Regions from separate parts of the Streptomyces sp. NPDC101776 genome, predicted to be linked through region 1. Evidence: riboswitches for the same ligand, from Rfam matches in the RefSeq annotation. Region 1 holds a riboswitch; each other region holds the start of a gene.
The links. A riboswitch is a leader RNA that binds a small molecule or an ion and turns the genes downstream of it on or off. The one in region 1 is predicted to bind cyclic di-AMP.

Region 1 (7,260 bases):
GCCCGTTCACCGTCGTCGCCGTGCATCTCTCGTTCGTGCCGGGCTGGAACATCGGCCAACTCCGCACCGTGCGCCGCTGGATCGCCGATCTGCCCCAACCCCGGGTGCTGATGGGCGACTTCAACCTCTTCGGCGCCCTTCCCCGGCTCACCCTGAACGCCACCGCGCCGCGCGGCTGGCGGAGTTCGGCCCGAGGGGCGACTTTCCCGTCGCACCGGCCGCTCGTCCAGCTCGACCACATCATGACGTCGGGGCTCGGCGAGGGTGCCGTGGGGACGGTGGGCGCGCCGCGGACGGAGATCTCCGATCACCGGCCGCTGGTGGTGGAACTGTCGCTCTGACTCAGTTCCACAGGGGGTAGGTCACGGTGTGCTGGAACTTGTCCGGTCGCGCGCCGGTGTACGTCAGGGTGATCTCGCCGTACTGCCGCACCTGCGGATGCCGCTTCCAGGTCTGCGTGGAGTCGAGCCGGACGGTCACCGGGAACGAGTGGAACTTGCCCACCGCGCAATAGGGTTTGCAGTCGTTCACCACGTTGACGCCCGTGGCCGTCGCGGAGTTGGCGTTCCACTCCGTCCAACGCAGCGATGTGAGGCGGCTGTTGCCGTCGCCGCACGCGAGCATGAAGTCGGTGGGGCGCACCTCGGGATGCCACAGACAGTCGACCAGCACGGGGTCCTGGAGCTGCCGGTGGGCGGTCGTCGGCGCGGTGGCCGGGGCCGCCGACGAAGTCGCGACGGCCGGCCCGAGCAGGGCGGCGGCACAGAGCGTGACGACGCCCACCATGGTGTGTTTGTACATGTCCGCTCCCGGCCGCCTGTTCGTCCTCGTCGCCCCGCACCCGCACCGGCGGTGGCCCGCCTGCCGGGGCGCGGTCGTCGTGTCTCTCCCGACGCTACGACCGTGCCCCAGGATGCACCACTCGTACGGGTCGACGACGCGGTTGGCCGGGAGTGTCCCGAGGTGTGCGGTCGGGGCCGGGAAATGCCCGGCCCCGACCGGATCAGGCGGGCCGTACGGCGCCCCTGATGGCGGCGGCACCCGCGTAGAAGATCGACTCCTCGCGTATCGGCGTGCCCGGGCTCGGCGCGTGGATCATCAGGCCGTTGCCGGTGTAGAGGCCGACGTGGTCGATGCTGTCGTAGAAGAAGATCAGATCGCCGGCGCGGATGTCCGTGAGCGGGACGAGCGTGCCCGCACCGGACTGTTCCTGGGCGGTGCGGGGGAGGAGGACTCCCGCGGCCTTCCAGGCGGCCTGGGTGAGGCTGGAGCAGTCGTAGGCGTCCGGTCCCGCGGCGCCCCACAGGCACGGCTTGCCGATCTGCGTACGGGCGAAGGCGAGCGCGGTGGCGGTCTTGCTGGTGCCGGCGTCCGGTGCGGCCGTGGTGGTCATCGGGCTCATGGCCGGGGCCGTGGGGAGGATGATCTCCGGTGCCATGGCCGGAACGACGGGCGGCGCGAGCTGGGGGGCGACGGCCGGGGCCGCTGCGAAGGAGACCTCGGGGGCCGGTGCGGGCGGCTGCCACTCCTGTTGCGGCGGGCGCCAGTCCGGTTCCGGCGTGGTATACCAGGCGGTCTGGCCGGCGGGCTGCTGGGGCACCATCGGAATCTGTCCGGTGGACCAGGTCTGCTGCTCGGTGACGGCGGGGAACTGGCCCGTGGACCAGGCCGGTTGCTCGGTCACCGCGGGGAACTGCCCGGTCGGCCAAGCCGGTTGCTCGGCCGCCACCGGGAACTGACCGGTGGACCAGGCTGGTTGCTCGGCCGCCACCGGGAACTGACCGGTGGACCAAGCCGGTTGCTCGGCCACCACGGGTATCTGCCCGGTCGACCACATCTGCTGCTCGGTCGCCATGGGGACCTGTCCGGTGGACCAGGTGGCCTCCGGGGTGGGCCAGGCCGTCTCCGGGGGCGGCCAAGTGGCGCCCGCCGGGGCGGAGTCGGTGCGCGGTGCGGCGATGTAGGGGAGCAGGTCCAGACTCGCGGTGAGCGGGTCGAAGACCGGCGCCGGGGCGGCCACGGGGGCGAACTGCTGTGGCGCCACGACGGGCGTGGGCGGCACCTCGATGGCCGGCACGGGCGGCAGGTCGAGAACGGTCGCCTGAGGCATCTGAGGCATCTGGACCTGAGCCAGCTGCGGCTGCTGCGGTGCCTGCGGTACGGCGGGAGGCAGCGCGGCGATCGGCCCTGCCGTCAACTCCGCCACAGGGGACGTGAGTTGCGGCGCGGCGAGCTCCGGTGCGGCTGTGGTCCCCGCGGTCAGTTCGGCCACGGCGCGGCCGGGCTGCGCTTCGAGTGCGCGGCCGGCGCCCTCGGCCTCGGGGCGTCGCTCGGACCGCTCGGGCCGGGACGCCGCCGGGCGGGCGGGAGTCCTGCCGGGCGGCAGGATCGCCGGTACGGTCGGGCCCACCTGAGCGCGGGCGCGGTCGAACAACTGCCGGGTGACGGCATCGATCGCGGGGTCGGAGGGACGCGGCGCACTGGGGCGGGACTCGACGCGCTTGCGCGGTTTCCCGGACATCGCACGCGTGGCGTTGTAGTTCCCGGTGGCCGTCTCGGCCCTGTCGTAAAGGGAGTTGATCCGCCGCTGGACTTCGTCACGGCTGGGTCGGTCTTCCACGGTGGGGCCACTGCCTCCGGTGCGCGTACCTCGTTCTGCCGGCATGGCAGACGTGCTCCTTCCGTATCGCGCCTACCGAGTTAGCTGTCGGGTTCGGGCGGCGATCACGGAAGGTTTGCCCTACGGCCCTTGTCCGGAAGGACAGTTGGGCCGATTCACCCCAAGTCGGTTGGGTCCCCGGCTCCGGTTGCCGCAAGCGACACACCGGACTCGGCGCAAGCCGCGCGGCCCGGCGCTGATCGCCGGAGTAGGTCGTACGGCCTGAGCGCCAACTTAGCCAACGTGTGTGCCTCGTGTGAAGGTTGAAGCGCGATATGTCCGATACGTTTTTGTGACCTTTACCTCCCTCAGGCACTTCACCTGGTGCGTCGAGGGTTCATGGGCCCGCCGGGTCGGATGATCCATATGAGGTCGCTATGAATTTTCGGGACGGTTGAACACATCGCGGTCCGGTTCCGTATTAGGTCGGGGGATTTCCATGCCGGGACGATCCGGGCCGACCGATACGTGTAGGAGCAACTTCCTTGGCACGCAACACGCGCAGACGCCCCACGGGCGCACGACGCGCGACGATGGCAGCAGTCGCCCTGATGCTGGGCGGCGGAGGACTGGTGGCGGCGAACGTCTACGCGTCGGCGTCCGAAGGCGGTTGGGGCGATGACTCGGTCCAGCAGGGCACTCCGGACGCGGCGTCGGACGGCGCGACGATCGACTGCCCGGACGTGGGCACCCAGTTGACGACGGTCCCCGACGAGGCCAAGACCGAGGTCGACAACCAACTCGCGCTTCTGGACCAGCAGATAACCGAGGCCTACCAGAAACTGAAGGACTCGACGGAGTCCATACGCCAGGACGCCTCCTTCGCCGACAACGCGATCATGAATCCGTTGAAGGAGAAGCGGGCCGCGACCCTCGGGCGGATCGGCGACGCCATCGCACGGGTCGGCGACCGCCCGGAGGGACTCGACGCGCTCGCCGGCTGCACGCTGATCGCCCCCACGAACGGTGACCAGAACGGCAGCGGCGACGACCAGGGCAGTGACGACCAGGGCGGCCAGGACCAAGGCGGCCAGGATCAGCAGGGCGACGGCCAGGGCCAGCAGCAGGGGAACCAGCAGTCCACCAACGGGCCCGTCGCCTCGGACTACGCGGACATCACCTCCGTACAGCCCAACGTGAACGCTCCGCAGGAACAGGCCAATGCCTCCCGCGGCACGTTCGTCACCGCCTGCGGGGTGAACGAGAACGGCCTGTTCAACTCCGACAACGTGATCGTCGCCCCCGGCGTCACCAACGGCGCCCACCACTTCCACGACTACATCGGCAACCAGTCCAACAACGCCTTCGCCAGCGACCAGGACTTGGCGAACGCCGACACGAGCTGTGAGAACCCGGGCGACAAGTCCACCTACTACTGGCCCGTGTTGCGCCTGCAGAACGGCAAGCAGGAGCAGGACGCCGACAAGCCCGGCGGTGGCACCGAGGGCAACTCCGGTCAGATCGTGACCGCGAAGGCGGCCACGCTGACCTTCGTCGGCAACCCGCAGAGCAAGGTCGTCGCGATGCCGCGCCTGCTACGCATCATCACCGGCGACGCCAAGGCCTTCGTGAACGGCCCCGCCAACGCCAACGCCTCCTGGAGCTGCACCGGGTTCGAGGATCGCCAGCTCAAGGACAAGTACCCGCTGTGCCCGGCGGGCAGTGACGTGGTGCGCACCTTCAAGTTCCAGAGCTGCTGGGACGGCCGCAACATCGACAGCGCCAACCACCGCACCCACGTGGCCTTCGAGGCCGCCGACGGCACCTGCCCGGCAGGCTTCGAGGCCATCCCGCAACTGGTGCAGCGGATCGTCTACGACGTCGACGCGCCGAGCCTCCAGGACGGCGGGAAGACGACCCCGCTGTTCGCGGTGGACTCCTTCCCCGAGCAGCAGCACAAGCCCGTCACGGACCACGGCGACTTCATCAACGTCTTCGACGAGGGCCTGATGAAGGACATGGTCAACTGCATCAACAACGGCGAGAAGTGCGGCGCCGGCACGGACAACGACCCGGGTTCGGGTGACGGTTCGGGCAACGGCGGCGGTTCGGGTGGCGGTTCTGGCGGCGGCCAGGGTGCGGGTGGCGGCTCGGGTGAGCCGACGGCGTCCCCGACGGCGACCGACACCGCTACGGCGGCGCCCACCGACACCGCGTCCGACGAGCCCGGCGGGAACGCCGGCAACGGCGGCGACGAGGGGAATGGCGGCAACGGAGGGAACGGCGGCAACGGGGGCAACTCCGGTGACCAGCCCTCCGCGGATCCCGCGACGAGCGCGCCGGACACCGGGGCCGACGACCCCGAGCCCACCGACACCCAGACCACCGACCCCGGTGATCTGACGACCGCCGTGTCGGTCCCCAAGGCCGACACGAAGACCGAAGGGTCCAAGTCGTCGGAGACGCAGGGGAGTTCGAACGACAACGCGGGCGGCCAGGTCGGCACCCCCGCGGCGACGCCGCCCGACTCGTCCTCGGGCGGGGAGAGTTACGCGGCCGTAGGCCCGAACCAGCCGCAGGCTCAGGGCGGACTGGCGGAGACCGGCGCGAATCTGTGGCCCGCCGTGGCCGGCGCGCTGCTGCTCGTCGCCGGGTTCGTGGTGCTGTACCGAGGCAAGCGCAGTACTCGCTGACACGCCGCACGTCGGTGACAACGACGGCCCGGCCGCCCGCAGTTGGGGGCGGCCGGGCCGTCGTGCGTTCGACGCGCCGGGTCAGACCGCCGGTGCGGGATACGTCGGGTACTCGACCCCGGAGACGTGCTGGACGACCCGGACGACCTGGCAGGAGTAGCCGAACTCGTTGTCGTACCAGAGGTAGAGGATCGCGTTGTCGCCGTCGACCTTGGTGGCGCCCGCGTCGATGATCGAGGCGTGCCGTGAGCCCATGAAGTCGCTCGACACGGCGTCGGGAGCGGTGGTGAAGTCGATCTGCCGTTTCAGCGGGGACGTCAGCGAGACCTCGCGGAGGTGGTCGAGGACCTCGGCGCGGGTGGTCTCGCGGCCGAGCCGCAGGCTGAGGATGGCGATCGACACGTCCGGCACCGGGACGCGGATCGAGCTGCCGGTGATCGGCGCCTTGAGGTCGGGCAGGGCCTTGGCGACGGCGGAGGCGGCACCGGTCTCGGTGATCACCATGTTCAGCGGCGCGGAACGGCCGCGGCGGTCGGCCTTGTGGTAATTGTCCAGCAGGTTCTGGTCGTTGGTGAACGAGTGGACGGTCTCCACATGGCCGCGCAGCACACCGTACTCGTCGGCCATCGCCTTCAGCGGCGGCACGATCGCGTTGGTGGTGCAGGACGCGCAGGACAGGATCTGCTCGTCCGGCTTGATGGTGTCGTGGTTGACGCCGTGCACGATGTTGGGGACGTCGCCCTTGCCGGGCGCGGTCAGTACGACCTTGTCGATCCCGGGCCGCAGATGCTGCGAAAGGCCTTCCCGGTCACGCCACTTGCCCGTGTTGTCGATGAGGATGGCGTCCTTGATGCCGTACGCCGTGTAGTCGACCTCGGAGGGGTCGCCCGCGTGGATCACCTTGATCTCGTTGCCGTTGGCGACGATCGTGTTGCTCGTCTCGTCGACGGTGATCGTGCCCTGGAAGGGGCCGTGGATCGAGTCGCGGCGCAGCAGCGAGGCGCGCTTCACGAGATCCTCGACGGCCCGCCCGCCGCCCTTGCGCACGACGACGGCGCGCAGCCGCAGACCGTTGCCCGAGCCGGCCTTCTCGATGAGCAGGCGGGCGACCAGGCGGCCGATGCGGCCGAAGCCGTAGAGGACGACGTCGCGTCCCTCGCGGCATTCGATCTTGTTCGCGCCCGTGGCGCCGGCGACCGCCTCGGCGGTGAACTCCTCGACGGACAGGCCGCGTTCGTCGCTCCGGTGGGTCGCGGCGAGCATGCCGATGTCGATCTGGGAGGGGCCCAGGTCGAGCGTGGTGAGCGTCCGCAGGTAGGGGAGGGTCTCGGTGACGGAGAGTTCCTCGCCGTCGATCTGGCGGGCGAACCGGTGGGTCTTGAGGATGCTGACCACCGACTTGTTGACCAGTGAGCGGCTGTGCAGCAGGACCGTGACGTCCCGCTCGCGGTGCAGCTTCCCGATCATCGGGATCATCGACTCCGCGATCTCCTCGCGGGTCTTCCAGTTGGTGAACGAGTCCTCGTTGACAGGCACAGGTTTCTCTTTCGAGCTAGACGGCGCTCATATGCTAACCCGCTGTTCATCTGCTCGTTCAGCAGGGGTGCCGCCCGGCCCGCGGCCCGCCTGCGGGAACGCCGGGAGGGCCCTGCCGACGCGCGTCGGCAGGGCCCTCCCGGGCTGTACTGGTGTCGCTCCTACAGGTCCTTACACGTCCTGGACCGCGCCGCTGCCCAGCAGCGCCGACGCGTTCTCGAACGGCGTGAGCTCGTGCACGGGCGCCGCCTCGGGCAGGCCGTGGCAGGTGAAGCCGAGCCGGGTCATGGCCCGGACGACCTCGCCGCTGTTGAAGTCACGGGGGTCCTGCCGGGTGATGACCTGCCCCACCTGCTTGACGGGGTAGCGGCGCCGCCCGATGGTCACGGACTCACCCGTGATCAGCTCGGGCTTGATGCCCTTCATCGTCTC
Region 2 (7,260 bases), on a different contig from region 1:
CAAGCGGAAGAGCACCTTCGGCCGACAGGTCGCGGCCGGCGAGTGGGCGGTGTCCGAGTGGGCCGCGCTGGTGCGGCTCTGGAACCTCGGGCTGCCGGTTCCCTACCCGGTCCAGATCGACGGCACCGAGATCCTCATGGAGTGGATCACCGTCGTCGACGAGGACGGCACCGTGGCGACCGCGCCCCGGCTCGCCCAGACCCGGCCCTCGCCCGAGCTGCTGGCGTCCTACTTCCAGCAGCTCACCGACGCGCTCGCGACGATGGTGCAGAACGGCCTCGTGCACGGCGACCTCTCGGCGTACAACATCCTCGCCGCGGGCGAACGCCTGGTCGTCATCGACCTGCCGCAGATCGTCGACCTGGTCGGCAACCTCAACGGGATGACCTTCCTCCAGCGCGACTGCGCCAACATCTGCGGCTGGTTCCGCTCCCGGGGCCTCGACGTCGACGAGCACGCACTGTTCGCGGAACTGATGGCACACGCCTTCTGAACGGGACCGGCGACCGGTCGACCTGCGTGAGGGGGAGGGGCACGGTTCTCCGCGTCCCTCCCGGTCGGGTCACCGGTGTCCAGGGCGGTCCGCCGCCGCGTGCGCCGATGGCGGGGCTGAGTACGAGGGGCCCCATGGCGGTCAAGGCGACCAGGCATCCGTCCGGTACGTCGGGGTCGGCGATGCCGTACGAGGAGCGAAAGGAACTCCGGTTCAGTCCGGTCGCCCGGCAAAGCACGTGACCGGCGACACCGGGCCCCGTGCCCCCCCCGGTCGTGTCGACCCTCGCCCTGCCCTCCTACCCCTCCGCCGCCTTGAAGGCGATCCCGTCCAGAATGTCGTGTTCGCTCACGACGACCTCCGTCGCCCCGACCCGCTCCATGATCGAGCGGAGTACGAGGGCGCCCGCGCCGATGACGTCGACGCGGCCCGGGTGCATGGAGGGGATCGCGGCGCGTTCGGCGTGGGTGGAGTGAAGGAGGGAGTCGGTGATCTCGCGGACCCGGTCGTAGGGGACACGGGAGTGGTGGATGGCCTCCGTGTCGTACTCGGGGAGGTTCTGGGCGATCGCGGAGATCGTGGTGACCGAGCCGGCCAGGCCCACCAGGGTGCGGGCCTCGCGGAGCGGGACCGTCTGTTCGGCGAGGTCGAGGGCGGCCTCGATGTCGGCGCGCATGGCCGCGATCTGGTCCGGGGTGGGCGGGTCGGTGACCTTGCCGTCCTGGACGAGGTGCCGCTCGGTCATGCGGACGCAGCCGATGTCCACGGAACGGGCGGCGCGGACCTGGTCGTCGCCGACGACGAACTCCGTCGAGCCGCCGCCGATGTCCACGACCAGGTAGGGCTTCGCGAAGGCGAGGTCGTCTCGGCCCGTGAGTTCCTTTGTCGCGCCGGTGAAGGAGAGTTCCGCCTCCTCGTCGCCGGTGATCACCTCCGGCTCGACGCCCAGGATGTCCAGGACACCGCGGACGAAGTCCTCGCGGTTCGAGGCGTCGCGGGAGGCGGACGTGGCGACGAAGCGGAGGCGTTCGGCGCCGAGTTCCTTGATGATCGCCGCGTAGTCGCGGCAGGCCGCGAAGGTGCGCTCCAGTGCTTCGGGGGCCAGCCGGCCGGTCCTGTCCACGCCCTGGCCGAGCCGGACGATCGTCATCCGCCGGTCCAGGTCGACGAGTTCACCGGTCGCAGGGGTGACGTCGGCGACGAGGAGGCGGATCGAGTTCGTACCGCAGTCGATGGCGGCGACCCGGGTCACTGGTCGTCCCCCTTCGACTCGGAGGGCTCCTCGACGGGCTTCTCGACCGGCTTGAACGAGAAGTAGCCGTTGCCGTCCTCGGACGTCACGGTCTCCCAGCCCTCGCCGGTCGGCGGCACCCCGGGCACGGACACGCACGGGCCCTTCGCCCACCACTCCGGCAGCATCGCGAGGGCCTCGTCGCCCAGCGGGTTGACTCCCGGGCCGGCGGCCAGCGAGTGGCCGACCAGTACGTGCAGGCACTTCACCCGGTCCGGCATGCCGCCCGCGCTCGGGAAGCCCTCCAGGACCTCGATGGCGTCCCGGCGGGCGATGTAGTCCTCGTGGGCGGCGCGGTACGCGGCGGCCAGTTCGGGGTCCGTCTCCAGACGGGCCGTCATCTCCTTCATCACGCCGTTCGCCTCCAACGTGCCGATCGCCGAGGCGGCGCGCGGGCACGTGAGGTAGTACGTCGTCGGGAAGGGCGTGCCGTCGGGGAGGCGGGGGGCCGTCTCCACCACGTCCGGCTGTCCGCACGGGCAACGGTGCGCGATCGCGCGCAACCCGCGCGGCGGGCGCCCGAGTTGCTGCTGGAAGGCCGCGACGTCGGCGTCGGTGGGCTCGGTGCGCGGGGTGGGCGGCGGGGGCGTTTGCATGCCTGTACGAAAGTCTCTCTGAAGTGTCTGTCGGTTCACCGGTCGGAGGCGTCGGACTTGTCGACGCCGTCCCACACGTTCGCGTACCAGGGGCGGTCGGCGGCGCCCAGTTCGGCGCGTGACTGCTTCGCCGCGTCCGGGTCGATCACGATGTAGCCCGTCTCCCCGGGCATCACATAGTGCAGCCGCTGCCGGATCTGCTGTTCCGCGTACGCGTCGTCCTGCCAGCGTGCCTTGAGGTCGCGGAGCTGCTCGACGCGCTGCCGGGCCTGGTCCTGCTGCCGCTCCAGGTCGGAGATCTCGGCGCGCTGGGAGACGTACTGCCTTATCGGGTACGCCAGCGCCACGATCAGCGAGCACAGCACCAGGGCGAGGAGGGCCGCCCGGCCGGTGAGCCGGGAGCGGCGGGCCTGCCGCTTGGTCTGGGAGCGGTAGACACGGGCCGCCGTCTGCTCGCCGAGCAGCTTGAGCCTGGTCGCGGTGGAGAACCGGTCCCGGTCCTTCACGGCCATGTCCCGCCTCCCCTTCACACGTGCGTACGTCCCCGTACACGGTACGGGACCGGGTGCGGGGACGTACGTACGACTGGCTAAGGATTGACCCGGTGGAACCCTGGGTCTCAGCCCTTGAAGCGCGGGAAGGCGCTGCGGCCCGCGTACTCCGCCGCGTCGTCGAGGATCTCCTCGATGCGCAGGAGCTGGTTGTACTTGGCGACGCGGTCCGAGCGGGCCGGGGCGCCGGTCTTGATCTGGCCGCAGTTCACCGCGACGGCGAGGTCGGCGATGGTGGTGTCCTCGGTCTCGCCGGAGCGGTGGGACATCATGCACTTGAAGCCGTTGCGCTGGGCCATCTCGACGGCGTCCAGGGTCTCGGTCAGCGAGCCGATCTGGTTCACCTTGACGAGCAGGGCGTTCGCGGTGCCCTCCTCGATGCCGCGGGCGAGGCGCTCGGGGTTGGTGACGAAGAGGTCGTCGCCGACGATCTGGACCTTGTCGCCGATGCGGTCGGTGATGACCTTCCAGCCGGCCCAGTCGTCCTCGTACAGCGGGTCCTCGATGGAGACGAGCGGGTAGGCCGCCACGAGCTCCTCGTAGTACTCGGTCATCTCGGCGGCCGAGCGGGACTTGCCCTCGAACTCGTACTTGCCGTCCTTGTAGAACTCGGACGCGGCGACGTCGAGCGCGAGCCCGATCTGCTCGCCGGGGATGTAACCGGCCTGCTTGATGGCCTCGATGATGAGGTCGAGGGCGGCGCGGTTGGACTCCAGGTTCGGGGCGAAGCCGCCCTCGTCGCCGAGGCCGGTGGACAGGCCCTTGGTCTTCAGCACCTTCTTGAGGGTGTGGTAGACCTCGGCGCCCCAGCGCAGCGCCTCGGAGAAGGACTCCGCGCCGATCGGGGCGATCATGAACTCCTGGATGTCCACGTTCGAGTCGGCGTGCGAGCCGCCGTTGAGGATGTTCATCATCGGAACGGGCAGCAGGTGCGCGTTCGGACCGCCGAGGTAGCGGAAGAGGGGCAGGTCGCTGGCCTCGGACGCGGCGTGCGCGACGGCGAGGGAGACGCCGAGGATGGCGTTGGCGCCGAGCGAGCCCTTGTTGTCGGTGGCGTCCAGGTCGAACATCGCCTGGTCGATCAGGCGCTGCTCGGTGGCGTCGTAGCCGACGAGCTCCGGGCCGATCTGCTCGATGACGGCGAGTACGGCCTTCTCGACACCCTTGCCGCCGTAGCGGTTGGGGTCGCCGTCACGCAGTTCGATGGCTTCGAAGGCGCCCGTGGAGGCGCCGGACGGAACGGCGGCACGACCCGTGCTGCCGTCGTCGAGGCCGACCTCGACCTCGACCGTGGGGTTGCCTCGGGAGTCCAGGATTTCCCGGGCTACGACGACGTCGATGGACGGCACGAGCATCTCCTTCTTGGGGTCTGACGCGGCTACGGCAACACCGCAGCGGCTCTGCGAGACGAGCCTAACCGGCTCGGGGCGATTGGCCATCCGGTCGGCCGCCTGATGGACAGAACCGAGAGTAAATTGTTTCCGAACGGAACAAAAAGGTTCCCTGAAGGGGACACAAAAAGCCCCGCTCCGGTGCGTACGGGGGAACACGCACCGGAGCGGGGAGCCCGTGGGGGACGGGGGTGACCCTCACGAGGTCTCCATGGTGCGGTCCACGGATGTGAGGGCGCTGTGGTTCAGCTGAGTGCTACTTAAGGTGGAGCTGCTGACCCGGGTAGATGAAGTCGGCGTCGTCGATGATGCTCTTGTTCAGCTTGAACAGCTGCTGCCAGCCGCCCTTCACCTTGTGCTTCTCGGCGATGGAGCTGAGGGTGTCGCCCTTGACGACCTTGTACTCGCCGTCACCCTTCTTGACCTTCGTGCCGGTCGGGGTGGTGACGGTCTTCTTGGCGGCCGGGCGCTCGGCGGAGCGGGAGGCGGTGGTGTCGGTGGTGGAGCGCTCGGTGGTGCTCTTGCTCGACGAGCTGCTGCTGTTCGAGGAGCTGGAGGAGCTGCTGCCGCCGGAGTAGGCGGCGCCCGACAGGCCGGTGCCGCAGGTGGGCCAGGCACCCTTGCCCTGGGCCGCGAGAACCTTCTCGGCCACGGCTATCTGCTGGGACTTGGAGGCCTGGTTCGCGGTGGAGGCGTAGGCGGTGCCGCCGTACGCGGCCCACGTCGAGGCGGAGAACTGCAGACCGCCGTAGTAGCCGTTGCCGGTATTGATGGACCAGTTGCCGCCGGACTCGCAGCTGGCGACCGTGTCCCACTCGGAGGCGGTGGCGGCGGAGGCGCTGCCGGTCGCCATGAGCGGGGCGGCGATGGCGACACCGGTCACGCCGGCGAGCGTGGCGACGCGGGTAGACCGCTGAAGAACTGTCGGACGGCGGTGCTTGCCCTTGCTGGAAAACAGCATGGAAGATCCCAATCCCCTCACCGACGCCTACGAGGTGAGCTGTCGGGTTCGGGCCGTGTGAGTTGCCCGGCCGCACACCTCTCGGTGCGCGACTTAACCCCAAGCCGGTTCCGGTGTCTCTCGACTCCCGGGCCCGGCACTTACCTTGGGTCCCCCGCTCCTGCCTACGGCGCTTGACGCGACGACTGTTCCCGGAGGCCGCTGGCAGGACTCGGCGTGTGCGGCAGCCGGGGCTCGTGGTGACGAGCGGCCTCGACCGTAGACAGGGAACCCACGGGATTTCAAAGACGATCAGGGCTTCTGAGACTCATCCCACACTTTCACCAAAGCGGACATTCAGCGCGAAGCGTGACGCGAACTCCCGCTGTTCTCTTGCTACTTTTCGTCCGCTTCCGTACCGACGTCCAAGGTCTGACCGGCGGCGATCTGGGTCGGATCGGCGCCTATCACCTTTTTGTTCTCGTCGTAGAGCGCGCGCCATCCGCCGTCGAAGCCAAGGGAGTTCGCGATCGACGCGAGGGAGTCGCCGGCGCGGACGGTGTACGTCTGCGCCGTCACGCTCTCCTCGGCACTCGCCCCGCGATGCTTGCCGCCACTCGCCTCACTCGCGTCACTCGTGGAATCGTCGAGCGCACCGGTGTCGACGAGGCTCGACTTGCCCACCGCCTGGGCCGAGTTGTCCGATTCGTCGAGTTTTGGAGAGGTGGCGACCGAGCTGTTGCCGGTCGAAGGAGTGGTGGACTTGTCGGACTTGGCGGGGTTGTCCGTCGCGGTGGGCGAGGGACTGCTCGACGAGTCATCACCGGAGCCGGCGGACGAATCGGATGAATCAGATGAAGTCGAGTCCGTGGTGCCGGAGTCGGACAACCCGGAGGAAGCCGACGAGTCCGACGAACCCGAGCCGGATCCGGAGTCGGAGGGGTCCGTCGCGCCGGCCGACGGCGAGTCGCTCGCGAGGCCGGTGTCGACGTTCGTCGAACCCGAGTCCGTGGTGAGGCCGGCGATCAGCGCACAGGTGGTCCAGGCGGAGGTGCCCTTGTCGTCGAGGACCTTCTCGGCGACGGCTATCTGCTGGGAGCGGCTGGCCAGGTCGGCGCTCGGGGCGTAGTCGAGGCCGCCGTACTTGTCCCACTCGTCCTGGGACATCTGGAGCCCGCCGTAATAGCCGTTGCCGTCGTTCTCGCTCCAGGAGCCGCCGCTCTCGCACTCGGCGACCTTGTCCCAGGTGGTGCCGTCGGCCGCGTTCGCGGCGGCGGCGCCGAGGAGTGGAATGGCGATGGCGGAGCCGGTCACCCCGGCCGCGACGAGGAGAGCCGGAGCCTGACGGGGGCGACGGTGACGACCGTTCCCGGAGAGCATGCGGAGGCCTTTCGCGTGACGGCGGGGGGATCGCGCGACGGGTGGTGCGGGGCGCCGCGCTGGTACGTGAACGTAGCCGCAGTCGATCACTTGTCACAAGTTAATGCCACGCAGATCACGTGAAGATCACAGAGTTGAAGAACTGTCATGTTTGGGTTTACGTGGCGAGATGACCCGTTGGGTCCTGATCTGGGGCTGGTTCTAGGGAGTTGGAGTGGCCGCTCGGGGGGTGAACTCCACGGGCAGGGTGCGCAGTCCGCGCATGATGAGGCCACCGCGCCAGCGCAAGTCGGCCGGGTCCGCGGCGAGTTGCAGGTCGGGGAGGCGGGTGAGGAGGGTGGCGAGCGCGGTCTGGCCCTCCAGTCGGGCGAGCGGGGCGCCGAGGCAGTAGTGGATGCCGTGGCCGTAGCCGAGGTGTTGATTGTCACGCCGCCCGAGATCGAGGACGTCGGGGTCGGCGAACCGCTCCGGATCTCGGTCCGCGGCGGCCAGCACGACGAGCACGGGGTCGCCGGCCGCGATGTCCTGCCCGCCGAGGGTGAGCGGGCGGGTGGCGAAGCGCCAGGTGGCGAGCTCCACCGGGCCGTCGTAGCGCAGGAGTTCCTCCACGCCGGTCTC
Region 3 (7,260 bases), on a different contig from region 1:
CCGGACGGGCGGACGTTCGTATTGCCCCCGGGGTTCTGGAAGACCCCGTCCTTGAAGTGGGGTGATCTGCGAATGCGCGCCAGGCGCTCGCCGCTCGGGTCCACGCCGAAGGCAGCGGGCTGCAGCGCGCGGAGCCCGGAGCTCAGCGTACGGAATCCGGTCACGATGCCTCCAGGTCGGGTCGTTCAGGCTTTCCATTATGGTCGACCCCTGTGACAACGCCGGTGCGTCGGCGTCACGGAGCCCGCTTTCCAAGGAAAGACCAAAGTTCCGCGCCGAAGGTCGACCCGGCGCAGCGGGATCCGAGCGTCCGGCGGCCCTTCCGTTGACAGGACCCGACACCACTCCCGATACTGACTCGCCGTTCAGTACTTGGCCTGCCGGCCGATGCCGCGAGGAGTCCCCATGACCGCCCCCCTGATGTCGCTCACCTGGACCGATCACGTCACCGGCCGCCAGGGCTTCCTGGTCGTCGACCGGCTAGTGCGCGGGGTGTCCAGCGGCGGACTGCGGATGCGGCCGGGCTGCACACTCGACGAGGTGGCGGGGCTCGCCCGCGGCATGACCATGAAAGAGGCGCTGCACTACGACCCGGAGGGCCGCTACGTCCCCCTGGGCGGCGCCAAGGGCGGCATCGACTGCGATCCCCAGGACCCGGGGGCGTACGACGTCCTCGTGCGCTACCTGCGCGCCATGCGGCCGTACATCGAGAGCTTCTGGACGACGGGTGAGGACCTCGGGCTGACCCAGGACCTGGTCGACCGGGCCGTCGCCGAGGCCGGGCTCGTGTCGTCGATCCAGGCCGTGTATCCGCTGCTCGACGACGAGAAGGCGGCCCGGCGGCGGCTCGCGGACGCCTTCGCGGTCGACGTGGACGGCATCGGTCTCGACGAGCTGGTCGGCGGCTGCGGGGTCGCCGAGTCGGTGCTCGCGGCGCTGGACCGGGCGGACGTGCCGTACGCGGGGACGCGGGTCTCCGTGCAGGGTCTGGGCACCATGGGCGGGGCCACGGCGCGGTTCCTCACGCGCGCGGGGCTGACGATCGTCGCCGTCGCCGACCTGAAGGGGACGATCGCGAACCCGGCCGGACTCGACGTGGACGCGCTGCTCGCGGCCCGGGACGGGTACGGCGCCGTGGACCGTTCCGCGCTGCGCCCCGGCGACCTCGAACTCCCCGGCGAGGACTGGCTGTCCGTCGAGGCGGAGGTGCTGGTCCCGGCGGCGGTGTCGTACGCGATCGACACCACGAACCAGCAGGGGATCGGCGCCCGCTGGATCGTCGAGGCGGCCAACATGCCCGTCCTCCCCGAGGCGGAGGAACTGCTGTCCGCGCGCGGAGTCGTCGTACTGCCCGACGTGGTCGTGAACTCCGGGACGAACGCCTGGTGGTGGTGGACCCTGTTCGGCGACATCGGCGCGGACGCGGACGAGGCGTTCGCCCACACCCGGCGTTCGATGCGCTCCCTGATCGACCTGATGCTGGCCCGCGCGGAGGCCGACGGCACGACCCCGCGCGCCGCCGCGCACGCCATCGTCGCGGACCGGCTGCCGGTCATCGCGGAGCGGTTCGGCTGGTACCGGTGAGGCACCGGGCAACACCTTCGTGGACCACGGAATAGGGTGATCACGTGGCGAGAGTGCGGTTGGGCGTGGCGGAGCGGCGTGCGGAGTTGCTGCGGGCCGCCGTCGAGCAGATCGAGGCGCGGGGTGTGGCGGCGGTCAGGATCGCCGACGTGGCCTCGGCGCTCGGGGTGAGCAACGCGCTGGTGCTCTATCACTTCTCGACCAAGGAGAAACTGGTCGCCGCCGCGTTCACCTTCGCCGCGGAGGACGATCTCGCGCATCTGCGCAAGCTGCTCGGCCGCCGTACGACCGCGCTGCGCCGGCTGCGGGCGGCGGTGCGCTGGTACGCGCCGACCGGGCAGGCCAAGGGCTGGCGGCTGTGGATCGAGGGCTGGGCGGCGGCGCTGCGTGAGCCCGCCCTCCTGGACGTCACCCGGGATCTCGACCGGCAGTGGAAGCGGGCGCTCGCGGAGGTCGTCGCCGAGGGGGTGACCGCGGGCGAGTTCCACTGCCCGGACCCGGCCACCACCGCCCTGCGCCTCACGGCGCTCCTCGACGGACTCGCCGTACAGATGACGGCGTACGCGGGAGCGGTGTCGCGGGCGCGGGCCCTGGAGTGGGTCGACGAGGCCCTGGCCCGCGAACTGGGCCTGGACCGGGCCGCGTTGACGGCGTCCTGAGCCGTCCCTCCGTAGGCACTCGGTTCAGTTCGCAGACCGTGGTACCCGTGACGGCGAGGTCGTGGACCTCGGCGCGGGGCTACGCTGCGGGCACGCGGACAGGCGCGGGCACGCGAAGGAGGTTTTTCCGGCAGCCGGGGACAGGGGGACGGTTCGGGGACATGTCACCACCCCGGCCCACCCATAGCCGTTCACCGCTCCCGCGCGGTCACCTCACCGGCCCCCCGGTTCCGCGGCCGCACCCGCCACCCCGCGGGCCCTTCACCCGGCGGAGCCTCACGCCCCGTCAAGCCACCCAGTCGATCCGCATCTTGATGTCGTCCGGCGACAACGCGCCCTTCGCCTCCGCATGGTCCCCGGAGGACTCGCCCCGCAGCCGGCGGCCGATCCACGGCACCAGGTACTCGCGTGCCCAGTGGACGTCGTCGCGCCGGATGTCGAGCGTGCCGCGCGGGGGCAGCGGCGGCCAGGGCTGGTCCGGGTCGGCCGGGATCTCGACACCGAGGACCTGGCCGGCGCGGAGCGCCACGCGCGTGTGCCCCTCGGGAGAGAGGTGGAGCCGGTCGCCGTCCCAGGCCCGCCGGTCCTGGACCGTCTTCAGGGACCACAGGTCGAGCACCGGACAGCCGTAGCGGTCGGCGATGGCCCGCACATGTCCGTTGTAGGTGGCGATCTTGCCGCGAAGGTGCTTGAGCACGGGCACGTTGCGGGTGTCGAAGCCGGTCGTCACCATGACGGTGCCGACGGCGGCGGTGAGGTCGGCGACCGCGCGCTCGAAGCGCTCGGCGACCTCGTCGGGGTCGGTGCCCGGACGGATGATGTCGTTGCCGCCCGCGGCCAGGGAGACCAGGTCGGGGGCGATCTCCTTGGCCCGGGTGAGCTGGTCGGCCACGATCTGGTCGAGCAGCTTCCCGCGCACCGCGAGGTTGGTGTACTCGAAGTCGCCCTCGGGCCGCCGGTCCGCGAGCAGTACCGCGAACCGGTCGGCCCAGCCGACCATCGCCCCGTCGGGCCCAGGATCGCCGACGCCCTCGGTGAAGCTGTCCCCCACCGCCACGTACGACCCGATCACTGATCTGTTGTCACTCTTCGAATCGTTAGCCACGGCAACCATAATTCACCCTGGAGTGTGACCTACGCGATCGTAATATGGGGTTGACGGGCGGTGAGATAAGCCACTTGTAAAGTGTTGTCCAAAGTCGGAATAAGCCCCTGATCAGGGGCGTTCACGCCGGGAACTGCCCTGACCGGGGTTCCGAGAGGTCAGCCGACGGTGACGCCGTGCGAGCGCAGGTAGGCGACCGGGTCCACGTCCGAGCCGTAGTACGGCGTCGTCCGGATCTCGAAGTGCAGGTGCGGGCCGGTCACGTTGCCGGTCGCGCCGGAGAGGCCGATCTGCTGGCCCTCGGTCACGGTCTGGCCGGCCGAGACGGACAGCTGCGACATGTGGGCGTACTGCGAGTACTCGCCGTCCGCGTGCCGGATCACGACCTCGTTGCCGTAGGCGCCGTCGTAGGCCGCCGAGACGACCGTGCCCGCGGCGACCGCCTTGATGGTGGTGCCGGTCGGGACGACGAAGTCGACACCGGTGTGGTAGCCGCTGGACCACATGCTGCCCGCGACGTGGTAGCCGGTGCCGATCGTGCCGCCGGTCACGGGGAGGGTGTAGCCGCTGGAGGTGCTCGTGCTGGTGCTGTCGTCGCTCTGGGTGGCGGTCGTCTTCTTCGACGAAGACGAAGAAGACGAACTGGAGGACGAACCGGACGACTTGGTCGTGCTCGTACCCGTGTCCGCGCCGGTGCCCGTGCTCGTGCCCGTCGCGGCCTTCTTGCCGAGGGAGAGCTTCAGGCCCGGGTGGATCAGCGACGGATCGCCGCCGATGGCCTCGCGGTTGTCCTGGTAGATCTTCTTCCAGCCGCCGGTGACGTCCTGCTCCTCGGCGATCTTCGCGAGCCAGTCGCCGGCCTTCACCGAGTACGTCTTGACGCCCTCGGTCTTGGCGGTCGCCGCCTTCTGCGTCACCGTCTTCTCAGTCGCCGGAACCGACTGAACGGCCTTTTCCGGAACGGAAGTCGTGGTGGCGGCATGAGCGCCGGTCGCCCCCATGAGCGGAAGGGCGAGTGCCGCGCCGCCCGTTCCGGCCACGGCTATCGAGCGGGAGAAACGCTGGGACTTCGGACGGCGGTGCTTACCCTTGGCGGGCATGACGAATTCCTCTCCGGCGCCTGCGGGGTGAGCTGTCGGGTGCGGGCTGGAGATGCCCGGCCGCGCGCTGGTCGCGGCTTAACCCCAAGCCCGTTCCGGAGACCGGAACAGGCGTCTTACCTGTGGGTCCCCCGCTCCTGCCGCATACGGGTGGGTGTGCGGAGTCCGGTCGGCGGCAGGATTGGGCGTCCGTCCGGATTGGTGGCGAACGTAAGCGAGGAAGACGCAAAGGGACAAGCAGGAGGTTCCACGGATATGCGTTCCTTGTGATCCCCTGTGGGAATTTACAGTCACCCTCCGTGAATTCCCACCGGACTCAACCCCTCAATTCCCCTGCAAAAGCACGCCAATTACGTGAACATGACGAACGACGTACGGTCACGAATATGACGCTGATCACGTGCGTTCCCCTCAGGTTCCTTTATTCCAGAGCGAGTTGGCACGAAGGCTGCAATTAGGACAGAAGGCTCAGATGCGACGCAGCCGGATAACCGTCGCATCGAGGTCACCGCGCAGCCCAGTACGCAGCCCGTGGTGCAACAGGACCGCACCCCTGTGGACTTCACCCGTTTCGAGGCATTCGTACGATGCTGTCGGGTCGAGCCCGCGCAGCCGGAGCGCCGACAGGGGCTCTCCGTAGTGCTGCGCCTGGAGGAGGGCGAGGACGACGGTCTCGTCGCCGCGCACGTACTGCACGGCGCTCAGTCCGCCGCTCGGCGCGCGCAGCCGGTGGAGGTCGCCGTGCTGCACGAGCGGCCGGATCTCCTTGTAGAGGTCGACCCAGCGGCGGGCCTCGGTGAGGTCCTCGTCGGTCCACTCCGAGAGGTCGCCACCCACACCGAGCACCCCGGCCATGGAACTCACGAACCGGAAACGCAGGCTGCTGACCCGGTCGTTGAGTTGAGTGTTCGGGCTGTCGGTGACCCAGGCGGCCATCACGCGCGCGGGGTGGATCTGGCTGAAGCCGTGCTGGATGGCGAGCCGGTCGAGCGGGTCGGTGTTGTCCGAGGTCCACACCTGGTCCGTACGGCTCATGATGCCGAGGTCGATCCGGCCGCCACCGCCCGAGCAGGACTCGAAGGCCACGCCCGGGTGAGCTTCCCGCAACCGGTCCAACAGGGCGTACAGGGCCCGCACATGGTCGACCCAGAGACGCTGCGGATAGGCGTCGCCGGGCCAGCCCGCGTCGGTGAAGCAGCGGTTGAAGTCCCACTTCACGTAGTCGATCGGGGCACTGGAGAGCAGCCCGTCGAGCTGCTCCCAGAGGTACTCCTGAACGTCCTCGCGGGCCAGGTTGAGGACGAGCTGATTGCGGAACTCCGTCCGCTTTCGTCCCGGTTGGAACTGCACCCAGTCGGGGTGCGCGCGGTACAGGTCGCTGTCCGGGTTGATCATCTCGGGCTCGACCCAGATGCCGAACTGCATGCCCAGCGCGTGCACACGGTCGGCGAGCGGCTTGAGACCCGCCGGGAAACGGTCCGGGTTGGGGGTCCAGTCACCGAGCCCGGCACGGTCGCTGGTGCGGGCGCCGAACCAGCCGTCGTCGACCACGAACAGCTCGACCCCGACCGCCGCCGCGCGCTGCGCGAGCGTCTCCTGCTGCTCCTCGGAGATGTCGAACTGGGTGGCCTCCCAGGAGTTGTAGAGCACCGGCCGGTCCTGGTCCGCGTCCGGGATGACGTACGTCCGCTGGTACGTGTGCCAGGTGCGGCTGGCGCCGCCGTAGCCGCCGTCGCTCCACAGCCCCGCGAAGAGGGGGGTCGTGTAGGACTCGCCCGGCGCCAGGAGCAGCAGCCCGGAGTCGTCGTACCCGGCACCGCCGGTGATCTGCACGCGCGCGTCCGGGAGTTGGGCCACGGCCAGCCGCCAGGACCCCGACCAGCCGAGGGCACAGCCGTAGACCTCGCCGCGCTCCTCGGTGGCGTCGATGTCGAGGGCCACCCAGGGCAGATGCTGATGCCCGGTGTGACCGCGCCGGCTGCCGATGACCTTCTCACCGTAGGTGAGCTCGGAACGCACCAGCCGCGACTCGGCGGCCCACCGCCCGTGCAACTGCGACAGCCGCCACCCCTCACGCTCGGGCAGCGTCCACACACCGGAGTCGGCGCGCAGCAGCTCCAACGGCTCGTCCCCGTCGTTGTCGAGGCTCGTCCAGCGCTCTACGACGTCGCCGCGCGTCCGGTAGTGCAGCGTGATCGCAAGGCCGGTGTCCCGGAAGCGGAGCCGCAGTTCGTCGCCCTCGGTGTCGTACCGCTCGAAGGTCCATTCCGTGCCGCGGCGCTCGGGGGTGCGCACGGACAGGGCGGGCCGGGCGAAGCGGGGGCCGCCCTCGACGGGGTACTCCTCGCGGCCGTCGAGCGGGGACTCGAAGGAGGAGCCGGAGGGCAGCGGGCGGGCGGCGAGTTCCTCGGCGTCGGCGAGTGCGATCGCGGGGCCCCAGTGCAGGTGGAGCAGCTCGTCGTGCTCGGTGAGATGGACGGCGTAGCTGCTTGTGGGGCCCGACAGCACCCACGTCCGGCCGTTCTCGGCGATCTCCAGCATCAGGTTCCTCACAGATTCGAACAAGTCCGCTCAAGCGCCAACATCATCGACGTCCGAGGGGTCGTGAGGCAACGCCTGTGGACAACTCATTGCCTCGGGAATCGATGTCGTATCGTCGAGAACGTGCCCGCCGGTGAGCCGCGCCGCCGGGCCGAGTGGGAGGAGTCCTCGTGACGCAGCAGATTCCGTCGACCGAGCCGGAGTTGTCCGGAGTGCGCAATTTCCGGGACGTGGGCGGACTTCCTACGGTGGACGGACGGCGGGTGCGGCA
Region 4 (7,260 bases), on a different contig from region 1:
CTCACCTCTTCGAGCACCTGATGTTCCAGGGCTCCGGACAGGTGAAGGGCAACGGCCACTTCGAGCTGGTGCAGGGCGCGGGCGGTTCGCTCAACGGCACCACCAGCTTCGAGCGCACGAACTACTTCGAGACCATGCCCACCCACCAGTTGGAGCTCGCCCTCTGGCTGGAGGCCGACCGCATGGGCTCCCTGTTGGCCGCCCTTGACGAAGAGTCCATGGAGAACCAGCGGGACGTCGTCAAGAACGAACGCCGCCAGCGCTACGACAACGTGCCCTACGGGACCGCGTTCGAGAAGCTGACCGCCCTCGCCTACCCAGAGGGGCACCCGTACCACCACACGCCCATCGGCTCGATGGCGGACCTGGACGCGGCCACGCTGGAGGACGCGCGCGCGTTCTTCCGCACCTACTACGCGCCCAACAACGCGGTCCTGTCCGTGGTCGGCGACATCGACCCCGAGCAGACGCTCGCCTGGATCGAGAAGTACTTCGGGTCCATCGCGGCGCACGACGGCAAGCCCGCTCCCCGTGACGGCTCACTGCCCGACACGATGGGCGGCGAACTGCGCGAGGTCGTCGTCGAGGAGGTCCCGGCCCGCGCCCTGATGTGCGCCTACCGGCTCCCGGAGGACGGCACGCGCGCGTCCGACGCGGCCGACCTCGCTCTCACCATCCTGGGCGGCGGCGAGTCCTCGCTCCTCTACAACCGCCTGGTACGACGCGACCGTACGGCCGTGGCGGCCGGCTTCGGTCTGCTGCGGCTGGCCGGAGCGCCCTCCCTGGGGTGGCTGGACGTCAAGACGTCCGGTGACGTCGAGGTGCCGGTCATCGAGGCGGCCATCGACGAGGAGCTCGCCCGGTTCGCCGCGGAGGGCCCCACGGCCGAGGAAATGGAGCGCGCCCAGGCCCAGTTGGAGCGCGAGTGGCTGGACCGGCTGGGCACGGTCGCGGGCCGTGCGGACGAACTGTGCCGGTACGCCGTCCTGTTCGGCGACCCGCAGCTCGCCCTGACCGCCGTGCAGCGCGTCCTCGACGTGACGGCGGAGGAGGTCCAGGAGGCCGCCAAGGCCCGTCTGCGCCCCGACAACCGCGCGGTGCTCGTCTACGAGCCGATCGCGGACGAAGACGATGACGACGACGCAGCCGCCGCCGACGAAGCAGCGGCCGAGGCCACCGACGAGAACGAGGAGGCGGCCAAGTGACCGAGCTCGCCACGATGGAGTTCCACCCGCAGCCCCAGGCCGGCGAGGCCAGGCCCTGGGCCTTCCCGGCGCCCGAGCGCGGGACGCTCGGCAACGGCCTGACCGTGCTGCGCTGCCACCGCCCCGGCCAGCAGGTCGTCGCCGTAGAGGTGCTCCTGGACGCGCCCCTGGACGCTGAGCCTGCCGGCCTGGACGGTGTCGCCACGATCACCGCGCGTGCCTTCTCCGAGGGCACCGACAAGCACTCCGCCGAGGAGTTCGCCGCGGAGCTGGAGCGCTCCGGCGCCACCCTCGACGCGCACGCCGACCACCCCGGGCTGCGCCTGAGCCTGGAGGTCCCGGCCTCGCGCCTGGCCAAGGGGCTCGGTCTGCTGTCCGACGCCCTCAGGGCGCCCGCCTTCGCGGACAGCGAGGTCGAGCGGCTGGTCCGCAACCGCCTCGACGAGATCCCGCACGAGACGGCCAACCCGTCCCGCCGCGCGGCCAAGCAGCTCTCCAAGGAGCTGTTCCCGGCGACCTCGCGCATGTCGCGCCCGCGCCAGGGCACCGAGGAGACCGTCCAGAAGATCGACTCCGGAGCCGTACGCGCCTTCTACGAACGGCACGTCCGCCCCGCCACGGCCACCGCAGTGGTCGTCGGCGACCTCACCGGCATCGACCTGGACGCGCTGCTCGCGGACACCCTGGGCTCGTGGACGGGCTCCACCGCGCAGCCACGCCCCGTGCCGCCGGTGACCGCCGACGACACCGGGCGGGTCGTGATCGTGCACCGTCCCGGCGCCGTCCAGACGCAGCTGCTCATCGGCCGCGTCGGATCCGACCGGCACGACCGCGTGTGGCCCGCGCAGGTGCTCGGCACGTACTGCCTGGGCGGCACCCTCACCTCCCGCCTGGACCGTGTCCTGCGCGAGGAGAAGGGCTACACCTACGGTGTGCGGGCGTTCGGCCAGGTGCTGCGTTCGGCACCGGACGGCACGGGCGCGTCGATGCTCGCCATCAGCGGCTCCGTGGACACCCCGAACACCGGTCCCGCGCTCGACGACCTGTGGACGGTGCTCCGCAAGCTCGCCGAGGGCGGACTCACGGACGCCGAGCGGGACATCGCCGTACAGAACCTCGTCGGGGTGGCGCCGCTCAAGTACGAGACCGCCGCGGCCGTCGCGAGCACGCTGGCCGACCAGGTCGAGCAGCACCTGCCTGACGACTACCAGGCGACGCTCTACCAGCAACTCGCCGCGACCGGCACCGTGGAGGCCACCGCGGCGGTCGTGAACGCCTTCCCGGTGGACCGTCTGGTGACGATCCTCGTAGGCGACGCGGAGCAGATCAAGGAGCCCGTGGAGGCCCTCGGTATCGGCGAAGTGACCGTCGTTCCGGCGGAGTAGACGCGGTAGCTGCACACGCGCGTGGGGAGCCCTGGTGACTGAAGCGTCACCAGGGCTCCCTATTGTCCGAATTGGGGGAGAGGTTGCCTGTCTGCCCTGTGGCATGTGCAACAAAAACCGTGATCCGTTTGGGGATTGAAAGTGGCCCCCTTTAGCGTCAACCCGGCTGTCCGTCAGGCACCGCGCCGCACTCGTGGCACCGGACAGTCATCGCCGAGTCCCCGTACGGCGCGAGCCAGGGGAGCCGGGGACCCACGTCCCTGGGGTGAATCGGACGCCCGCGCACCGCGAGGGAGTCCGTAGGAGACCTTCCTGCTCCGAACCCGTCAGCTAACCCGGTAGGCGAGAAGGAAGGAAAGGACCAGCCACTTCATGGCGTTCACCCGCGCCACCGGGAAGCACCGTCGCCCGAGCCGGACCCACCGCACCACCGTTCGTGCCGCGAGTGTCGCGGCTCTCGCCACCTCCGGCGTCGTAGGCACCCTGGCCGCCGCCCCGGCGTTCGCCGCGGAGCCCGCCCCCGAACAGACCGGCCTCACCCCCGTCGTCGCCATCAACGACTCCGTGGCCGAGAAGATCGACGCCCAGGCCGCCGCACAGCGGGAGGCCGCCGCCGAGCAGCAGGCCAGGGAGACCGCCCGCGCCAAGGCCGCCGCACAGGCCAAGGCGGCCCGCGAGGCCGAGGTGCGCGCCGCCCGCGAGGCCGAGCGCAAGAGGCTCAACACCTTCGTCGCGCCGGTCGCCGGCTCCTATGTGTCCACCGGCTACAAGACCGGCGGCTCCCTGTGGTCCTCCGGTGCCCACACCGGCATCGACTTCCACGCCTCGACCGGCACCTCCGTGCACGCGGTGGGCTCCGGCACCGTCGTCGAGGCCGGCTGGGGAGGTTCGTACGGCAACGAGGTCGTGATCAAGATGGCCGACGGCATGTACACCATGTACGGCCACCTGTCGTCCATCGGTGTCTCGGTCGGCCAGACGGTCACCCCGGGCCAGCAGATCGGCCTCTCCGGGGCGACCGGCAACGTCACCGGACCGCACCTCCACTTCGAGGCCCGCACGACCGCCGAGTACGGCTCGGACGTCGACCCCGTCGCCTACCTCCGCAAGCACGGCGTGAACGTCTGACGACACGGCGCCGCACTTCCTGAAGCCCCAGCCCGCCCGGCCGGGGCTTTCGGCGTTTCCGGAGCCCACCTGTCCAAAAAATATCCATGGATTCCGGCCCGCCATCGGAAATTCCCGCTCATTGCAATAGAGTCACGGAACACACGTCAATCGTCGACGTTTCACGGGGATTAAGGCGGAGGTCGGACATGCGTATTCCGGCGCACTCGGTATGCACGGCGATCCGGGACGACATCGTCGCCGGTGTCTACGAGCGCGGCGGCAGGCTCACCGAGGAACTCCTCGCGCGCCGGTACGGCGTCTCGCGCGTCCCCGTGCGGGAGGCCCTGCGCACGCTGGAGGCCGAGGGGTTCGTCGTGACCCGGCGGCACGCGGGCGCGTGCGTCGCGGAACCGACCGAGCAGGAGGCCGCCGACCTGCTGGAGATGCGGATGCTGTTGGAGCCGCTCGGTGCCTCGCGGGCCGCCCAGCGGCGCACCGAGGCCCACCTGAAGGTGCTGCGCGGCCTCGTCAGGCTGGGCCAGGAGCGCGCCAGGCGGGGCAACAGCGAGGATCTGCGCTCCCTGGGCAGCTGGTTCCACGAGACGCTGGCACAGGCCTCCGGGAGCCCCGCGCTGACCTCGATGCTGACCCAGCTGCGGCACAAGATCGCCTGGATGTACGCGGTCGACGCACCGGCCAACCCCGTCGAGTCCTGGGCCGAGCACGGGGCCATCGTGGACGCGGTGGCGCGCGGCGACAGCGAGCGCGCGCGGGCGATCACCGCCCTGCACACCGAGCGGGCCGGCACCGCGCACCGGCTGCGATTTCCCGGCGGGGCGGGCGGCGCGGACCGTGTGAGGACTTCGCAACCTCCCGTAAACATGTCGGGTCTGCGGCATTAACACGGGCGCCGTATACAAAGAGAGGATAATTCGCGGGGGATTATTTCTGCTGCCCGCAAATGGAATTGCGAAGGGCTCGCCCGGTAATTCGGGCGAGCCCTTCGAGGTTGCGGCACATCGGTTTTGCGGCGAAATCACCGCAACCATCAATTGCGGGTTGTTCAGACAGTCTCGGGGAGTTCCTCGAGACCCTCCGCGACCAGTTTCGCCAGTCGGTCGAGGGCCGCGTCCGCGCCCTCGGCGTCCGACGCGAGGACGATCTCCTCGCCGCCCTGGGCGCCCAGGCCCAGCACCGCGAGCATGGAGGCCGCGTTGACGGGGTTGCCGTCGGCCTTGGCGATCGTCACGGGGATACCCGAGGCCGTGGTGGCCCGGACGAAGATGGAGGCGGGGCGGGCGTGAAGGCCCTCCGCCCAGCCGACGTTGACGCGGCGCTCAGCCATGTGATGCTGCCCTTCAGAGTCTCAGGGTTGTCTAGACCAGTTTCCCACACGTGAAGCGAGCCCGGACCGGTCCCGTGGACCGTCCGGAGCGAGTCGTCGGACCGCGGCCTCGGCCCGACTTCGCCTCGCTGCTTTTCACCCACAGACTGCCTCGCGCTGATGTCGGACGCGAGCCGTACGCTGGGCCCCATGCAGCAGACCTCGTCGGACCGGCACGAGTACCCCGCCCACTGGGAAGCCGACGTGGTGCTGCGCGACGGGGGTACCGCGCGCGTCAGGCCCATCACCGCCGACGACGCCGAGCGCCTGGTCAGCTTCTACGAGCAGGTCTCCGACGAGTCGAAGTACTACCGCTTCTTCGCGCCGTATCCTCGCCTGTCCGCCAAGGATGTCCACCGCTTCACGCACCACGACTTTGTGGACCGGGTGGGACTCGCGGCCACCGTCGGCGGCGAGTTCATCGCCACCGTACGCTATGACCGCATTAGTGCCGACGGGCGTGCCGCCTCCGCCCCCGCCGACGAGGCCGAGGTCGCCTTCCTGGTGCAGGACGCGCACCAGGGGAGGGGCGTCGCCTCCGCCCTCCTGGAGCACATCGCGGCCGTCGCCCGCGAGCGCGGCATCCGCCGCTTCGCCGCCGAGGTGCTGCCCGCCAACAACAAGATGATCAAGGTGTTCACGGACGCCGGCTACACCCAGAAGCGCAGCTTCGAGGACGGCGTCGTACGCCTGGAGTTTGACCTCGAACCCACGGATCGGTCCCTCGCCGTGCAGCGCGCGCGGGAGCAGCGCGCCGAAGCGCGGTCCGTGCGACGGCTGTTGGTGCCCGGCTCGGTCGCCGTCGTCGGTGTGGGGCGTACCCCTGGAGGGGTGGGCCGCAGCGTTCTCGACAACATCAGGGACGCCGGGTTCACCGGCAGCCTGTACGCCGTGAACAAGGCACTCCCCGAGGAGCAGAAGGACCTCGACGGGGTGCCGGCGTACCGCTCGGTGCGCGACATCGACGGCCCCGTGGACCTCGTGGTCGTCGCCGTTCCGGTCGAGCACGTCCCCGAAGTCGTCACCGAGTGCGGCGAGCACGGGGTGCAGGGGCTCGTCGTGGTCACCGCCGGATACGCCGAGAGCGGCCCCGAGGGACGCGAGCGCCAGCGCGAACTCGTGCGCCACGCGCGCACGTACGGCATGCGCATCATCGGACCGAACGCCTTCGGGGTCATCAACACCGCCGCCGACGTACGGCTGAACGCGTCCCTCGCCCCCGAGATGCCCCGCCCCGGACGCATCGGCCTGTTCGCGCAGTCCGGCGCCATCGGTATCGCCCTGCTCTCCCGGCTGCACCGGCGCGGCGGCGGGGTCACCGGCGTCACCGGCGTCTCCACGTTCGTGTCGTCCGGCAACCGCGCGGACGTGTCCGGCAACGACGTCCTTCAGTACTGGTACGACGATCCCGACACCGACGTCGCCCTCATGTACCTGGAGTCCATCGGCAACCCCCGCAAGTTCACCCGCCTCGCCCGGCGCACCGCGGCGGCGAAGCCGCTGGTCGTGGTCCAGGGCGCGGGATCCGCCCCTCAGGGACACGCCGTACGCGCGACGCGCCTGCCGCACGCGACCGTGTCCGCGCTGCTGCGCCAGGCCGGCGTGATCCGTGTCGAGACGATCACCGAACTGGTCGACACGGGGCTGCTGCTCGCGCGCCAGCCGTTGCCCGGCGGGGCACGGGTGGCGATCCTGGGCAATTCCGAGTCACTGGGGCTGCTGACCTACGACGCGTGCCTCTCCGAGGGGCTGCGGCCGCTCGTTCCGCTGGACCTGACCACGGCGGCGACGGCGGCGGACTTCCACCGGGCCCTGTCGGAGGCGTTGGCCGACGAGACGTGCGACGCGGTGGTCGTGACGGCGATACCGGCGGTGGGAGAGGGCCCGGCGGAGGACGCGGCCTTGGCGGAGGCGTTGCGGTCGGCCGCCGAGGAGGTCCCCGGGAAGCCCGTGCTGGTGGTGCATGTGGAACTCGGAGGGCTCGCCGAGGCGTTGTCGGCCGCGATGAGCACGGCACCCCAGGCTGTTTCGAAGCGCGGGGACCCCCAGCGCCCCGCGGAGCGACCGCCCACCGCAGCGCAGGCCCCCGAAGGGGCCGGCCTCATCCCCGCCTACCCCGCCGCCGAGCGCGCCGTCCGGGCCCTCGCCGAAGCCGTGAAGTACGCGCAGTGGCGGC

Region 2: linked by a shared signal. The riboswitch ahead of ACIRRY_RS34470 (transglycosylase family protein) and the one ahead of ACIRRY_RS24480 (NlpC/P60 family protein) in region 1 are both predicted to bind cyclic di-AMP.
Region 3: linked by a shared signal. The riboswitch ahead of ACIRRY_RS02870 (peptidoglycan DD-metalloendopeptidase family protein) and the one ahead of ACIRRY_RS24480 (NlpC/P60 family protein) in region 1 are both predicted to bind cyclic di-AMP.
Region 4: linked by a shared signal. The riboswitch ahead of ACIRRY_RS31860 (M23 family metallopeptidase) and the one ahead of ACIRRY_RS24480 (NlpC/P60 family protein) in region 1 are both predicted to bind cyclic di-AMP.

Annotation. Positions count from the first base shown of each region.
Region 1 is NZ_JBIWMV010000007.1:388,737-395,996, forward strand. It holds gene ACIRRY_RS24470 (endonuclease/exonuclease/phosphatase family protein) at 1-341, shown strand, start outside; gene ACIRRY_RS24475 (hypothetical protein) at 343-801, opposite strand; gene ACIRRY_RS24480 (NlpC/P60 family protein) at 1,004-2,665, opposite strand; cyclic di-AMP (ydaO/yuaA leader) riboswitch at 2,674-2,846, opposite strand; gene ACIRRY_RS24485 (DUF1996 domain-containing protein) at 3,193-5,292, shown strand; gene ACIRRY_RS24490 (glyceraldehyde-3-phosphate dehydrogenase) at 5,374-6,828, opposite strand; gene ACIRRY_RS24495 (SCO5918 family protein) at 7,000-7,260, opposite strand, start outside.
Region 2 is NZ_JBIWMV010000014.1:183,224-190,483, reverse strand. It holds gene ACIRRY_RS34495 (serine protein kinase RIO) at 1-493, shown strand, start outside; gene ACIRRY_RS34490 (exopolyphosphatase) at 792-1,745, opposite strand; gene ACIRRY_RS34485 (DUF501 domain-containing protein) at 1,742-2,380, opposite strand; gene ACIRRY_RS34480 (septum formation initiator family protein) at 2,416-2,892, opposite strand; gene eno (phosphopyruvate hydratase) at 3,000-4,286, opposite strand; gene ACIRRY_RS34470 (transglycosylase family protein) at 4,579-5,283, opposite strand; cyclic di-AMP (ydaO/yuaA leader) riboswitch at 5,293-5,465, opposite strand; gene ACIRRY_RS34465 (transglycosylase family protein) at 5,659-6,642, opposite strand; gene ACIRRY_RS34460 (cytochrome P450) at 6,844-7,260, opposite strand, start outside.
Region 3 is NZ_JBIWMV010000001.1:657,444-664,703, reverse strand. It holds gene ACIRRY_RS02890 (MBL fold metallo-hydrolase) at 1-164, opposite strand, end outside; gene ACIRRY_RS02885 (Glu/Leu/Phe/Val dehydrogenase dimerization domain-containing protein) at 406-1,584, shown strand; gene ACIRRY_RS02880 (TetR/AcrR family transcriptional regulator) at 1,650-2,243, shown strand; gene ACIRRY_RS02875 (SGNH/GDSL hydrolase family protein) at 2,530-3,315, opposite strand; gene ACIRRY_RS02870 (peptidoglycan DD-metalloendopeptidase family protein) at 3,507-4,448, opposite strand; cyclic di-AMP (ydaO/yuaA leader) riboswitch at 4,453-4,611, opposite strand; gene ACIRRY_RS02865 (alpha-galactosidase) at 4,917-6,989, opposite strand; gene ACIRRY_RS02860 (tyrosine-protein phosphatase) at 7,160-7,260, shown strand, end outside.
Region 4 is NZ_JBIWMV010000012.1:173,536-180,795, reverse strand. It holds gene ACIRRY_RS31870 (M16 family metallopeptidase) at 1-1,205, shown strand, start outside; gene ACIRRY_RS31865 (M16 family metallopeptidase) at 1,202-2,590, shown strand; cyclic di-AMP (ydaO/yuaA leader) riboswitch at 2,792-2,949, shown strand; gene ACIRRY_RS31860 (M23 family metallopeptidase) at 2,963-3,718, shown strand; gene ACIRRY_RS31855 (GntR family transcriptional regulator) at 3,907-4,602, shown strand; gene ACIRRY_RS31850 (HPr family phosphocarrier protein) at 4,764-5,045, opposite strand; gene ACIRRY_RS31845 (GNAT family N-acetyltransferase) at 5,235-7,260, shown strand, end outside.